One region of the Bradyrhizobium sp. LCT2 genome, then DNA from elsewhere that is predicted to be linked to it. Evidence: riboswitches for the same ligand, from Rfam matches in the RefSeq annotation. Region 1 holds a riboswitch; each other region holds the start of a gene.
What was found. A riboswitch is a leader RNA that binds a small molecule or an ion and turns the genes downstream of it on or off. The one in region 1 is predicted to bind S-adenosylmethionine.

Region 2: linked by a shared signal. The riboswitch ahead of EI171_RS13535 (metallophosphoesterase) and the one ahead of EI171_RS07955 (O-succinylhomoserine sulfhydrylase) in region 1 are both predicted to bind S-adenosylmethionine.
Region 3: linked by a shared signal. The riboswitch ahead of EI171_RS41780 (homoserine O-acetyltransferase) and the one ahead of EI171_RS07955 (O-succinylhomoserine sulfhydrylase) in region 1 are both predicted to bind S-adenosylmethionine.

Annotation. Positions count from the first base shown of each region.
Region 1 covers NZ_CP034432.1:1,554,016-1,558,002, forward strand. Annotated here, with positions in the region: gene EI171_RS07950 (SGNH/GDSL hydrolase family protein) at 1-918, shown strand, start outside; gene EI171_RS07955 (O-succinylhomoserine sulfhydrylase) at 1,046-2,233, opposite strand; SAM riboswitch at 2,308-2,387, opposite strand; gene EI171_RS07960 (2'-deoxycytidine 5'-triphosphate deaminase) at 2,468-3,604, shown strand; gene EI171_RS07965 (hypothetical protein) at 3,797-3,987, shown strand, end outside.
Region 2 covers NZ_CP034432.1:2,754,359-2,758,345, forward strand. Annotated here, with positions in the region: gene EI171_RS13530 (carboxylesterase/lipase family protein) at 1-1,027, shown strand, start outside; SAM riboswitch at 1,051-1,129, shown strand; gene EI171_RS13535 (metallophosphoesterase) at 1,177-1,923, shown strand; gene EI171_RS44735 (hypothetical protein) at 2,004-2,162, shown strand; gene EI171_RS13540 (aspartate/glutamate racemase family protein) at 2,208-2,936, opposite strand; gene EI171_RS13545 (hypothetical protein) at 2,976-3,116, opposite strand; gene EI171_RS13550 (transporter substrate-binding domain-containing protein) at 3,151-3,987, opposite strand.
Region 3 covers NZ_CP034432.1:8,848,802-8,852,788, reverse strand. Annotated here, with positions in the region: gene hisC (histidinol-phosphate transaminase) at 1-227, opposite strand, end outside; gene EI171_RS41785 (chorismate mutase) at 260-1,108, opposite strand; SAM riboswitch at 1,312-1,391, shown strand; gene EI171_RS41780 (homoserine O-acetyltransferase) at 1,483-2,685, shown strand; gene metW (methionine biosynthesis protein MetW) at 2,687-3,349, shown strand; gene EI171_RS41770 (alpha/beta fold hydrolase) at 3,406-3,987, opposite strand, start outside.

The DNA of each region.
Region 1 (3,987 bases):
CCTGTTTCGCAGTCGCGCGCGCAGGCGCAGGCCGCGCAGGCAACGCCCGCGCCCGCGCAGGCCGCTAATCCCGCTCCGGCATCGCCCTCCCAGACCACCGTCGCCGCGACGTCTCCCGAACAGCGCGGCATCACCGCGCGCGCCATCGACAAGGTGAAGCAGGTCGCGAAATCCGCCGGTGACGTCTTCAACCGCGTCCCCTGCCTGCCGCCGAAGGGCGGCGCGAAGGCGATGGGGTCGCTGCCGCATGTCGCAAGCAAGCTCGTCGCCGGCAAGCCTGTCGTGATCGTCGCGTTCGGCTCGTCGTCGACCGCCGGCTACGGCGCAAGCTCGCCCGATTTCAATTATCCGAACCGTCTTGCGGCGCAGTTGCGCCGGCAATATCCGACCGCGGACATCACCGTCATCAATGCCGGCGTCGGCGGCGAGGACGCGCCCGAGATGATGAAGCGCCTCCAGAAGGAGGTGATCGACGTGCATCCGGACATGGTGATCTGGCAGGTCGGCACCAACGCCGTGCTGCGCAATCTCGATCCCGGCGACACCGCCAAGATGGTCGAGGACGGCATCGCCCGCATCCAGGCCGCCGGCGGTGCCGATATCGTGCTGGTCGATCCGCAATATTCGCCGGCCGTCAACCAGCGCAAGGAGAGTGCCGGCAAGATGGTGAAGCTGCTCGGCAAGGTCGCTGAGCTCCGTCACGTCGGCATCTTCCCGCGCTTCGAGGTGATGCGCGACTGGCACGAGAATCAATCGATCCCGGTCGAGAGCTTCGTGATCGCCGACGGCCTGCATATGAACGATTGGGGCTATGCCTGCTTCGCCCAGCTCCTCGGCGACGACATCATCCGCTCCGTCGGCCAGATCAAGCTCGGGGTCAACGTGCCCGGGGACGTGCGGGCGTACCGGCCGATGTAGTTCGGCTGCGTAGCCGTAGGGTGGGCAAAGGCGCGCTCTTCGCGCGCCGTGCCCACCATCTATCGCCAGCTCGGTGGTGAATGGTGGGCACGCTTCGCTTTGCCCACCGTACGAGAGCTCGATCGCCTCACGCCTTCTCCAGCGCCGCCGTCAGGTCCTCGATCAGATCGTCCGCATGCTCCAGCCCCGCGGAGAAGCGGATGAAGCCCTCGCTGATGCCGAGCGCGGCGCGGTCTTCCGGCTTCAGGCGCTGATGCGTCGTGGTTGCCGGATGGGTGACGAGGCTCTTGGCGTCGCCGAGATTGTTCGAGATCTTCGCAAGCTTGAGCTCGTTGAGCACGCGGAACGCGGCCGCCTTGCCGCCCTTGACCTCGAAGCCGACCAGCGTCGAGCCGCCGCGCATCTGCTTCTTCACCAGCGCTGCCTGCGGATGATCGGCGCGGCCGGGATAGATCAATCGCGAGATCTTCGGATGGCCGGCCAGCACTTCCGCAACGCGTGCCGCGGTGTCGGTCTGCGCGCGCACGCGCACGGCCAGCGTCTCCAGGCCCTTGAGCAAGACCCAGGCGTTGAACGGCGAGATCGACGGCCCGGTCTGGCGCATGAAATTGTGGAGGTGCTCGGCGACGAAGGCTTCCGACGACAGGATGATGCCGCCGAGGCAGCGGCCCTGGCCGTCGATGTGCTTGGTCGCGGAATAGACCACGACGTCGGCGCCGAGCGCGAGCGGGCTCTGCCAGATCGGCGTCGCAAACACGTTGTCGACGACGAGCCGCGCGCCGCCCTTGTGCGCGATCTCGGCGATGCCGGGGATGTCGAGCACGTCGAGCGTCGGATTGGTCGGGCTCTCCAGGAAGAACGTCTTGGTGTTCGGCCGCAAGGCCCGCTGCCACTGGTCGAGATCGAGGCCGTCGACCAGCGTGGTCTCGATGCCGTAGCGCGGCAACAGATCCTGAATGACGTAGAGGCACGAGCCGAACAGCGCGCGGGAGGCGACCACGTGGTCGCCGGTCTTCAGCGGCGCCAGGATCGCGGTCGTCACCGCGGCCATGCCGGTCGCCGCCGAACGCGCCGCTTCGGCGCCTTCTAGCTCGATCATGCGGCGCTCGAACATCGAGATGGTCGGGTTCGAATAACGCGAATAGATGAAGCCGGGATCCTCGCCCTTGAACCGCGCCTCGCACTCCTCGGCGCTGTTGTAGACGTAGCCCTGGGTCAGGAACAGCGCCTCCGACGTCTCGCCGAATTGCGAGCGCAGGGTGCCGGAATGGACCAGGCGGGTTTCGGGACGGTAAGTGGCAGGCGACTTCGACATAGGTACCTCCGACATGACCGTCTCGTCGAAAACGGTCACAAAAAAACCGGCCTGGATATATCCACGGGCCGGGATCACAGAGGTCCCCGGCCTGTTTAGCGACTTATTTAACGTGGCTGCAAGCCGGCCGGCTCAAATCACCACGGGATAAGTGATGCTCATATTCCGCAATGGCCTTTCCGTCAAGGCGTCCATCGGATAGCCGTAAAAGGCTAGTATTTCCCGCACGTCCGGATGCGTTTGACCCCTGACGAGGACCCCCGGTTGAGCTTCACGATCGCCGCCGACGCCAATGGTATCCTGCCCGACCGCATGATCGCGGCGATGGCGGAGGCGGGCCTCATCCTGCCCGCATACGATTTCGTCGAAAGCCAGATCCAGCCGGCGAGCCTCGACCTCCGCCTCGGTGACATCGCCTATCGCGTCCGCGCCAGCTTCCTGCCTGGTCCCGGCGCCACGGTGGCCGAGCGCATCGACGAATTGAAGCTGCACGAGTTCAGCCTTGCCGACGGCGCGGTGCTGGAAACCAACTGCGTCTACATCGTGCCGCTGCTCGAGAGCCTGGCGCTGCCGCCGGAGATCGTCGCGGCTGCGAACCCCAAGAGCTCCACCGGCCGCCTCGATGTCTTCACCCGCGTGATCGCCGACGGTACCCGCCGCTTCGACATGATCGGTGCCGGCTATCACGGCCCGCTCTATGCCGAGATCAGCCCGAAGACATTTCCGGTCCTGGTGCGCGAGGGCTCGCGCCTGTCGCAGGTGCGCTTCCGCACCGGTGACGCCATCCTCAATGCCGACGAGCTCGATGCGCTGCATGCGTCCGAGCGCCTCGTCGACATCGACGATGCCGATCTGTCCGGCGGCGTCGCCGTCTCCGTCGATCTCTCCGGCGAGAAGGCGAGCGGCTTCGTCGGCTACCGCGCCAAGCGCCACACCGGCGTCGTCGACGTCGATCGCCGCTCCGGCTATTCCGTCGAGGACTTCTGGGAGCCGATCTCGGCCCGGCCCGACGGCAGCCTGATCCTCGATCCCGGCGAGTTCTACATCCTCGCCTCGAAAGAGGCCGTGCAGGTGCCACCCGACTTTGCAGCCGAGATGGTGCCGTTCGATCCGCTGGTCGGCGAATTCCGCGTGCACTATGCCGGCTTCTTCGATCCCGGCTTCGGCTATGCCGGTGCCGGCGGGTTGGGATCGCGCGCCGTGCTGGAGGTGCGCTCGCGCGAGGTGCCGTTCATCCTCGAGCACGGCCAGATCGTCGGCCGCCTCGTCTACGAGAAGATGCTCGCCCGCCCCGACGCGATGTACGGGCAGCGCATCGGCTCGAACTACCAGGCGCAGGGATTGAAGCTCTCGAAACATTTTCGGGTGTAGCGACATCTCCAACTGTCATGCCCCGGCTCGACCGGGGCATCCAGTACGCCGCGGCGTCTCGATTCAATCATAACTGCCTCTGGAATACTGGATCGCCCGGTCTTCGCCGGGCGATGACACCGAGTCTGTGGCTGGTTGCGCCGCCCCAGCCGCGATGACACACTCCCGTAAAACAACAAGCCGGGAGCGAACATGACCGCCGCAGCTGACTCCGCGCAGGAAGCCCAATGGAAGCGCTGGCGCGCGGTCGCCGATCTCTATCACGCCTATTTCACCGGCCTTATCCTCACCGTTGTCACGCGGCGCGGCACCGCGGATGCCGCGGAGTTCGTCTTCCGCGTGTTCCGCCGCCAGCAGCAGGAGCGTTTCCTGCCGGGGCTTGA
Region 2 (3,987 bases), 1.2 Mb from region 1:
GGATTTCGGCGGCGATCCTGACGCGATCACGCTGTCCGGCCAGTCGGCCGGCGCCTCGATGGTGATCGCGCTCGCAACCCTGCCGCAGGCCAGAGGCAAGTTCATTCGCGCCCTCGCGCTCAGCGCGCCCGGGCGGAACATCATGAGCGCCGATCATGCCGACGACGTTGCACGCCGCGTGCTTGCCGAGCTCGAATTAGCGCACGACCCAACCGCGATTGCCTCTTTGCCACTGCCAAAGCTCTTCGCGGCGGTGGAGCGCGTCAGTCGCAGGCTTGCGGACGAGACCGAACAAGGCACCGTGTTCGGCCCGGTGCTCGACGGAATCGTGATTCCGCGCGAGCCGCGGGACGTCTTCGCCGAAGGAACCTTGCGCGACATTCCGCTCTGGCTCGGCTCCTGCCGCGACGAGATGGTGATGTTCCTGAAGAGCACGCCGCCGGCCGCGATGATCCGCACCACCGAACGACAAGTGCGCGCCGCAGTCGGCGATGCCGGCTGGCAACGTCTGCTGGCGTATTACCGCGCCACAGCGCGCGTCGACGAGGATCCGTACGAGGCGCTGCTGTCCGACGCGTTCTGGCATCGCCCCATGGCAGATCTTGCGCGGCTTCATGCCGCGGCTGGCGGCGCGGTGTGGCTGAGCCGGTTCGACCATCGCCCGGCGCTGGAGCCGTTCCTGTCGCAGGGGCCGACCCACGGTGCCGACAATGCCTGCCTCTGGGCGCACCCGCCGGATTTCATCGACCGCCCGATCCTGAAGCGCAAGGGCGGGCCGATGACGCCCGAGGATATCGAGGTCGCCGCGCGGTTTCAGGCAAGCGTGCTGCGCTTCGTCACATCCGGCGCGCCCGACATCGCGGAAGCCTGGCCGCGGTTCGAGCCGGCCAAGGAGCCGCTCGCAATCTTCGGCCAGCCGTTCCACATTGTGCCTCTCAATGAAGGCGTGCGCTCCCGCCTGTGGGCGGAGCTGTCGGCCCAACGCGGCGCGCCGCAGGCTCCGGCCGCGCGAGCGAAGATCGGTTGATCGCAGCACCTTGGTCATGTAAGCGTTCGTCCAGCGCCGATTTGATCCTCAGCTTGCGGGCGCTTCTAAAAATGCAGCTAAAGAGACCCGCTATCCCTGCATCGTCCCGCATTGGGTGAATCGTCGGCCATCTCGAATGGAGAGGCCAAGTGAAATTTGCTGCCATCGCGGATGTGCACGGAAATCGTCCGGCGCTCGAAGCCGTCCTTGCGGACATTGCTGCGCTCGGCATCAACGAGGTCGTGAACCTGGGCGACCATGTTAGCGGTCCGCTCGAAGCGGCCCGAACGGCTGACCTGCTGATGGAGCGAGGCTTTCCGTCCATCAAGGGCGATCAGGACCGCATTCTCGTGGAGCTGTGGCAGGCCGGCACATCGGCGCGCAGCGATTTCCGAGAGCTCGAACGCAAGCATTTCGAGTGGATGGCAAGCATGCCGTCCACGCTCATGTATAGGGGGCGGGCGTTCCTGTGCCATGGATCGCCAGGGAATGATGCTGCGTTCTGGCTCGACCACATCGCGGGCGACGGCTGCCCGCGTCCGAGCCGGATTGATTCTATTGAGGCCGGCGCCGAGGGGATCGACGCCGAGATCATCCTGTGCGCACACACGCACATTCCGCGCGTGGTGCGTCTGAAGGATGGCCGGCTGGTCGTCAATCCCGGCAGCGTTGGATTGCCCGGTTACGACGGGAAGATGCCCGTTCCCTACGTGGTCGAGGTCGGCACCCCTCATGCGTGTTACGCAATTCTGGAGCATGCCAACAGAGGCTGGTCCGCGACGCTCCGCTACGTGGCCTACGACACCACGGCCATGGCAGCATTGGCGCGGGCCAGGGGAATGCTCACCTGGGCGAGCGCGATTGCAACGGGCTGGGTGCAGCGGGATCACCTGTAATCTGCTTCACACGCGAATGCGCCGAGTAACGCTAGATGAAGTGAGGCCTCGCTTCCGCGCGGCCCGCTTCGGAGCTGGCGATGATTGCTGCACTGGCAAGAGCAATATCCCGCGCGACGGGAACCAATGTCGATGTCGAGACTCTGAAAGTCGTCGTCATATTCTCGGGAGCGGGCCTGCTGCTCTCACTCGTTGCCGCAATGATCTACGGACAGGCTGTCAACGCCGCCTTATTTTAGGCTCCTGCGCGTTCATCGCGCGCCTCGGCGCCCGTCCCGGCTGGTTCAGCGCAGGAACGGCACGGGATGGGCCGCGCGATGGAAGAAATTGATCAGCGTGTTGATGTCGAACACCGGCAGACCCGACACCTCGGCGACGTCCCGCGAGAATGGGCACATGTTGGTGCACTCGAACAGGATCGCGCCGGGATTTTTGCAGGACGCCATGAAGGCTTCCGTCATCTCGATCATCTCGGCGCGCAGCACGTCAGTGTCCAGCTCTTCGCGGCCGAGAATGTAGGTTGCGGGAAACTGCGCATCGGGCTTCATGCCCTGGATTTGAACGAGAATGTCGTCCGGCGACCAGCCGACGCCGCGGAAGTGCCCTTCGTTCACGTGGTGGCCGCGTTCGGTGAAGATGCCGATGACCTTGCCGGGCGGCAGCATGGCGTGGATCAGCGGCGCCTGGATCAGGCTCGAGGTGAAGACCGGGATGTTCACGGCAGCCGCGAGCTGCTTCTGGAACGGCGCGAGGAAGCCGCAACTCGTCGTGATCGCTTTGACGCCGTCTGCTTCCAATTCGCGGGCCGCGGCGATGAACGGCTCGAGCAGGGTCGGATCGGGTTGGTCGCCCATGATCCTTGTGGCGTGCGCGCCGCGCACGATCTTGTAGCGCACCGGGAAGTCGTAGGAGAGCGCGTTGCCGATGTCGCCGCGCGGGCGCGGGAAGCGGGTATCGAGCATCAGAATGCCGATCGTCTCGCCGTAATTCGTGAAGCCGCCGCGGAGTTTCATGGTTCGCCCCACCGATTCGGGATGGTCGTGGCCGGCAGTCTAGTGCGTTTCGTGAAACCGGCTGAGGAGGGACTTCCGCCGTTCGCTGCGCGGCTGGCGGATCATCTCCTCTGGCGTATCGATCCCGGCCATGACGCCATCATTCATGAAGCCGACGCGGGCCCGGTACGGCTTGAGCACCGCGAATCCCCAGACATACATCGCGGATTGGCGCTCAGAACTGCACTTCGCCGGGAATGTCGTCCGCGCCGAGACCTACGGCTTCAAAACCCTTCAACATCCATTCGCGGGTCTGGCCCAGCGAGCGGTTGTAGTCGGCCCAGGCGCTGAGGAAGTCCTTGTAGCGCCGGTCGCTTTCGGCGCGGATGCCCATATTGGTCGGCAGCGTAAGCAGCGGACGTGGCACCGCGAGCTCACCGAGCGTCGGGTTCTTCTTCAAGGTCGCGACCGAAAGCACCGCCAGCGAAATGTTGCAGTCCGCGCGTCCGGTTGCGACGGCGAGGATCGCCTCGTTGCGCTCCTTGAAGCCGAGGATCGTCGCCTTCGGGCAATAGCGGCGCGCGATCGTCTCGTGGGTCGAGCCGATGTCGACGGCGATCTTGACCTCGGGCTTGTTCAGCTCGGCCCAGGTTTGCGGCTTGGCAAAACCCTTCTTGGTGATGACGGTGAAGGAGTGCACCAGGATAGGCGTGGAAAAGTCGATGACCAGCGAGCGCTCCGGCGTCGGGTTCACGGCGAAGGCAAGGTCGATCTTCTCGGCCTGGAGATCCAGGATCTGGTTGCCCCAGGTCGATTCCAGCGTCTCGACCTTGGCACCGAGCTTGCCGGCGATGTCGTTCGCCATGTCGATGCAGGCGCCCGACCATTGATTGGTGGTGAGGTCCTTGTGGAAGTAAGGATCCTGGCCGGCGATGACGGCGATCCGCAGCACGCCGCTCTTCTTGATCCGTTCGAGCGTCGAGCCCGGCGCGGTGTCGGCCTTGGCCGAACCGGTTGCGGCGATCGCGGCTCCGGCGAGGGCGACAGTGGTGAGTGCATCCCTGCGATTCAT
Region 3 (3,987 bases), 2.1 Mb from region 1:
AAGCTGCGGCCGATGGCTTCGCGCAGCACTCGCGAGGTGCCTTCCGGATAGTCTTCCAGATGATCAGCCACCTTCTTGAAGGCCTCGATCGCCTTGGGTGAGGGGCCGAACGGCGTCTCGTTGGCCGAGAGCTTGAACACCTTGCGGCCCGGCTCCGGCACCGGGCTCTTGCCGGGCGTGTAGGGCGCAATATCGAGAATGCCGGGGTTCGGCACGGGGCGGGACATCTTCAACTCCGGAATGGCAGGCGGCTCGTAACTTACGATTTCGACCCGGTCGGGGGCACCGTATAGCGCGTCGCGTGGCTGCCGACGAGGGCCGTGGAGCGCACCGAGGCCCCCGCCTCGATCAGGGCAGCCTTGATCTTGTCGATGCTGCTCGCGCTCGTGACCGAGACCAGCAGCGCGGCGCCATCGAAGGCGGTATCGGGCACCGCCACGATGTCGGCGAGCGGCGACAGCGCCCGCGCGATCTCGGCATTCCACCCCGAGACGCGCACGCTGAAAGTCTCCACCTCCGTCACCAGGGCACTGTCGGCGACGCGCGAGATCGCGAACACGGGCAGCGCGGCCGGATGGTCGGCACGCTCGACGAAGGGCAGCCGCGCGATGATCTTCGGTGCGCCTTCTGCTTCCAGCTCCAGCCACCACGGGGTGCGGCTGGAAGTCGCCGAGACCAGCGCCAGATCGCCCTTGGATTTCGCGACCGCCTCGACCGCGGCCTGCGCGCTGAAATGCGCGACGTAAGGCACGGTGAAGCCGAAATGGAATCGCACGGAATCGCGCATCGCGGGCTCGCTCACCGAGATGTCGGCATGCACCGCGAACGGCGCCTGCACGTAAGTGAACGTCGCGATGATGACGCGCCAGATGCTCTCGACCGTGTCGAGCGGCAGGATGCCGCGATGGCGCTCCACGATCCGCCGCATCATGTCGGCCTCGCGCGCAGGCCGGAACGCCGAGCCCACCTCCTGGGTCTGCTTCACCTGGATCAGGCGGTCGATGATGTCGCCGCGCTGCATCAGGAGGCGATGCATGCCCTCGTCGATCGCGTCGATCTCCTTGCGCAATTCCTGCAACGATGGTGGCGCGGGCGGACGTTGGGACATATCTGGCAAGTGCTGTTGAGAGGCGTTCCAATGCGGGTCCATCAGGTCGGACCCGCCGCGGTCGATGTCTTGATTAGGCAGTCGGAGCGGCGAAAGCAAAGAGAAATGCAAAGGGAAATCGGGCCTTTTCGGCTGACGCGACGGGGACGAATTTGGTCAATCAGGACCGTATCTTGACGAAAACCGTCCAAGCCGTTAAGTTTTGCCTGTTCCGTGGTCATTTGAGCCGGCCGGCTTGCAGCCACGTTAAAAAACTCGCTAAACAGGCCGGGGACGCTTCCGATCCCGGCCGAACCTATCGTTCAGGCCGGGTTTTTTATGGCCTGATGCAAGTAGCGGTCTGAAGTCGGATCGCAAACGAGGTCGATGGTCAGATGGTTGGCGTCACGTCGATATCCAGTCCCGCGATCAGTGCCGATGAGCGGTCGCATGAGGTGGATCATCCGAGCTCGCTCGTCGCGCATTTCGGCGCTGATCAGCCGTTGCCGCTCGACTGCGGCATAGATCTCACCCCGTTCCAGATCGCCTACCAGACCTATGGCGAGCTCAACGCCGATCGCTCCAACGCGATCCTGATCTGCCATGCGCTGACCGGCGACCAGCATGTCGCCAATGTGCACCCCGTCACCGGCAAGCCCGGCTGGTGGGAAACCCTCGTCGGTGCGGGCCGTCCGCTCGATCCGAGCCAATACTTCATCATCTGCGCCAATGTGATCGGTGGCTGCATGGGCTCGACCGGGCCGGCCTCGATCAATCCCGCGACCGGCAAAGTGTGGGGCCTGGATTTCCCGGTCATCACCATCCCTGACATGGTTCGCGCGCAGGCGATGCTGATCGACCGGCTCGGCATCGACACGCTGTTCGCGGTGGTCGGCGGCTCGATGGGCGGCATGCAGGTGCTGCAATGGACGGCGGCCTACCCCGAGCGCGTGTATTCCGCGCTGGCAATTGCCTGCTCGACGCGGCACTCGGCGCAGAACATCGCCTTTCACGAGCTCGGTCGCCAGGCTGTGATGGCCGATCCCGACTGGCACAATGGCGGCTACGCCGATCGCGGCATCCATCCGCATCGCGGCCTTGCGGTCGCACGGATGGCGGCGCACATCACCTATCTCTCCGACGCGGCGCTGCATCGCAAGTTCGGCCGGCGCATGCAGGACCGCGACCTGCCGACCTTCTCGTTCGACGCCGACTTCCAGGTCGAGTCCTATCTGCGCTACCAGGGCTCGTCCTTTGTCGAGCGCTTCGACGCCAACTCCTATCTCTATCTGACGCGCGCGATGGACTATTTCGACATCGCCGGCGACCATGGCGGCGTGCTGGCGAAGGCGTTCGCGGGCATCAAGACGCGCTTCTGCGTGGTCTCCTTCACCAGCGACTGGCTGTTCCCGACCTCGGAATCGCGCGCGTTGGTGCATGCGCTGAATGCGTCGAGCGCGCGGGTATCGTTCGCCGAGATCGAGACCGATCGCGGCCATGACGCCTTCCTGCTCGACGTGCCCGAATTCTTCGACATTGCCCGCGCCTTCCTGGAATCGGCCGGCAAGGCGCGCGGACTCAACGGCAGGGGTGGCTAGGATGTCAGTGCAGGAAGTGCTGCCGCTGGGCGGCCTTAGCGCGGAACAGTCCGGTCATTTTCGCGCCGACCATCTGCTCGTCGCCGAGATGGTCAAGCCGGGCTCCAAGGTGCTCGATGTCGGCTGCGGCGACGGTGATCTGCTCCAGCTTCTGGAGACCCGCGGCATCGACGGCCGCGGCATCGAATTGTCGCGCGAGGGCGTCAACCGCTGCGTCGCCAAGGGCCTCGCGGTGGTGCAGGGCGACGCCGATACCGACCTCGTGAACTATCCCGATGATGCCTTCGACTACGTGATCCTGTCGCAGACGCTCCAGGCGACGCGGCAGCCGCGTGTGGTGCTGGAAAATCTCCTGCGCATCGGCCGCCGCGCCATCGTCTCGTTCCCGAACTTCGGCTTCTGGAAGATGCGGCTCCAGCTCCTGATCGGCGGCCACATGCCGCGCACCGAGAACCTGCCCGCGACCTGGTACGACACCGCCAACATCCACTTCTGCACCATCAAGGATTTCGTCGAGCTCTGCGACGAGATCAACGTCAAGATGGAACGCTCGGTGGCGCTCGATCTCTATGGCCGCCCGGTGCCGCTGAACCTGCCCTGGTGGGTGTGGAATATGTTCGGCGAGCAGGGCGTGTTTCTGCTCACGCGCGGGCAGGGGAAGTGACGCCGTAGGCGTCATTCCGGGTTCGCTCTTCGAGCGCCCCGGAATGACAGGGTAAACTATTGCGCCGCCACCGACCTCGGATCGCGCGCCGGCCATCGACCTGCTTCCACCAGCGTGACGAACCGCTCCACGGTCTCGTTGAACAGCGCGGGCTCCTCGAGGTTGAGCACGTGCCCCGACTTCGGAAACATCGCGAGGCCCGCGGCCGGAAGATGCTTCTTCAGGAACAGGCTCGGCCCGACGCAAGGGTCATCCTCGTCGCCACAGATGATCAGCGCCGGCGTCGCGACGCCCCTGATCGCGTCCGTCATGGTGTAGATCGAGGGACGGCCGCCCTGGAAGCCGCGCATCGTGCGCGCCGATCCCCTGGCATCGTGCCGCGCCAGCGCGGCGTAGAAATCGGCGTGGCCGCGTGGGTCCTTGACCAGGAAGGGAATCCGGCTCGGCGCCTCGCGCGTGACTTTCGCCACCTCCGTGGAGCCGAGCGTCTCGAATTGCTCGGCATTGGCGCGGCATTGCCTGCGCCAGGCGTCGAGATTCTCGATCTCCGAACCGGAGCCGACGCCGGCGAGCGTCATCGACAGCGCCCGCTGCGGCGCGTTCAGTCCGATTTGAAGCGACGAATAAGCGCCCATCGA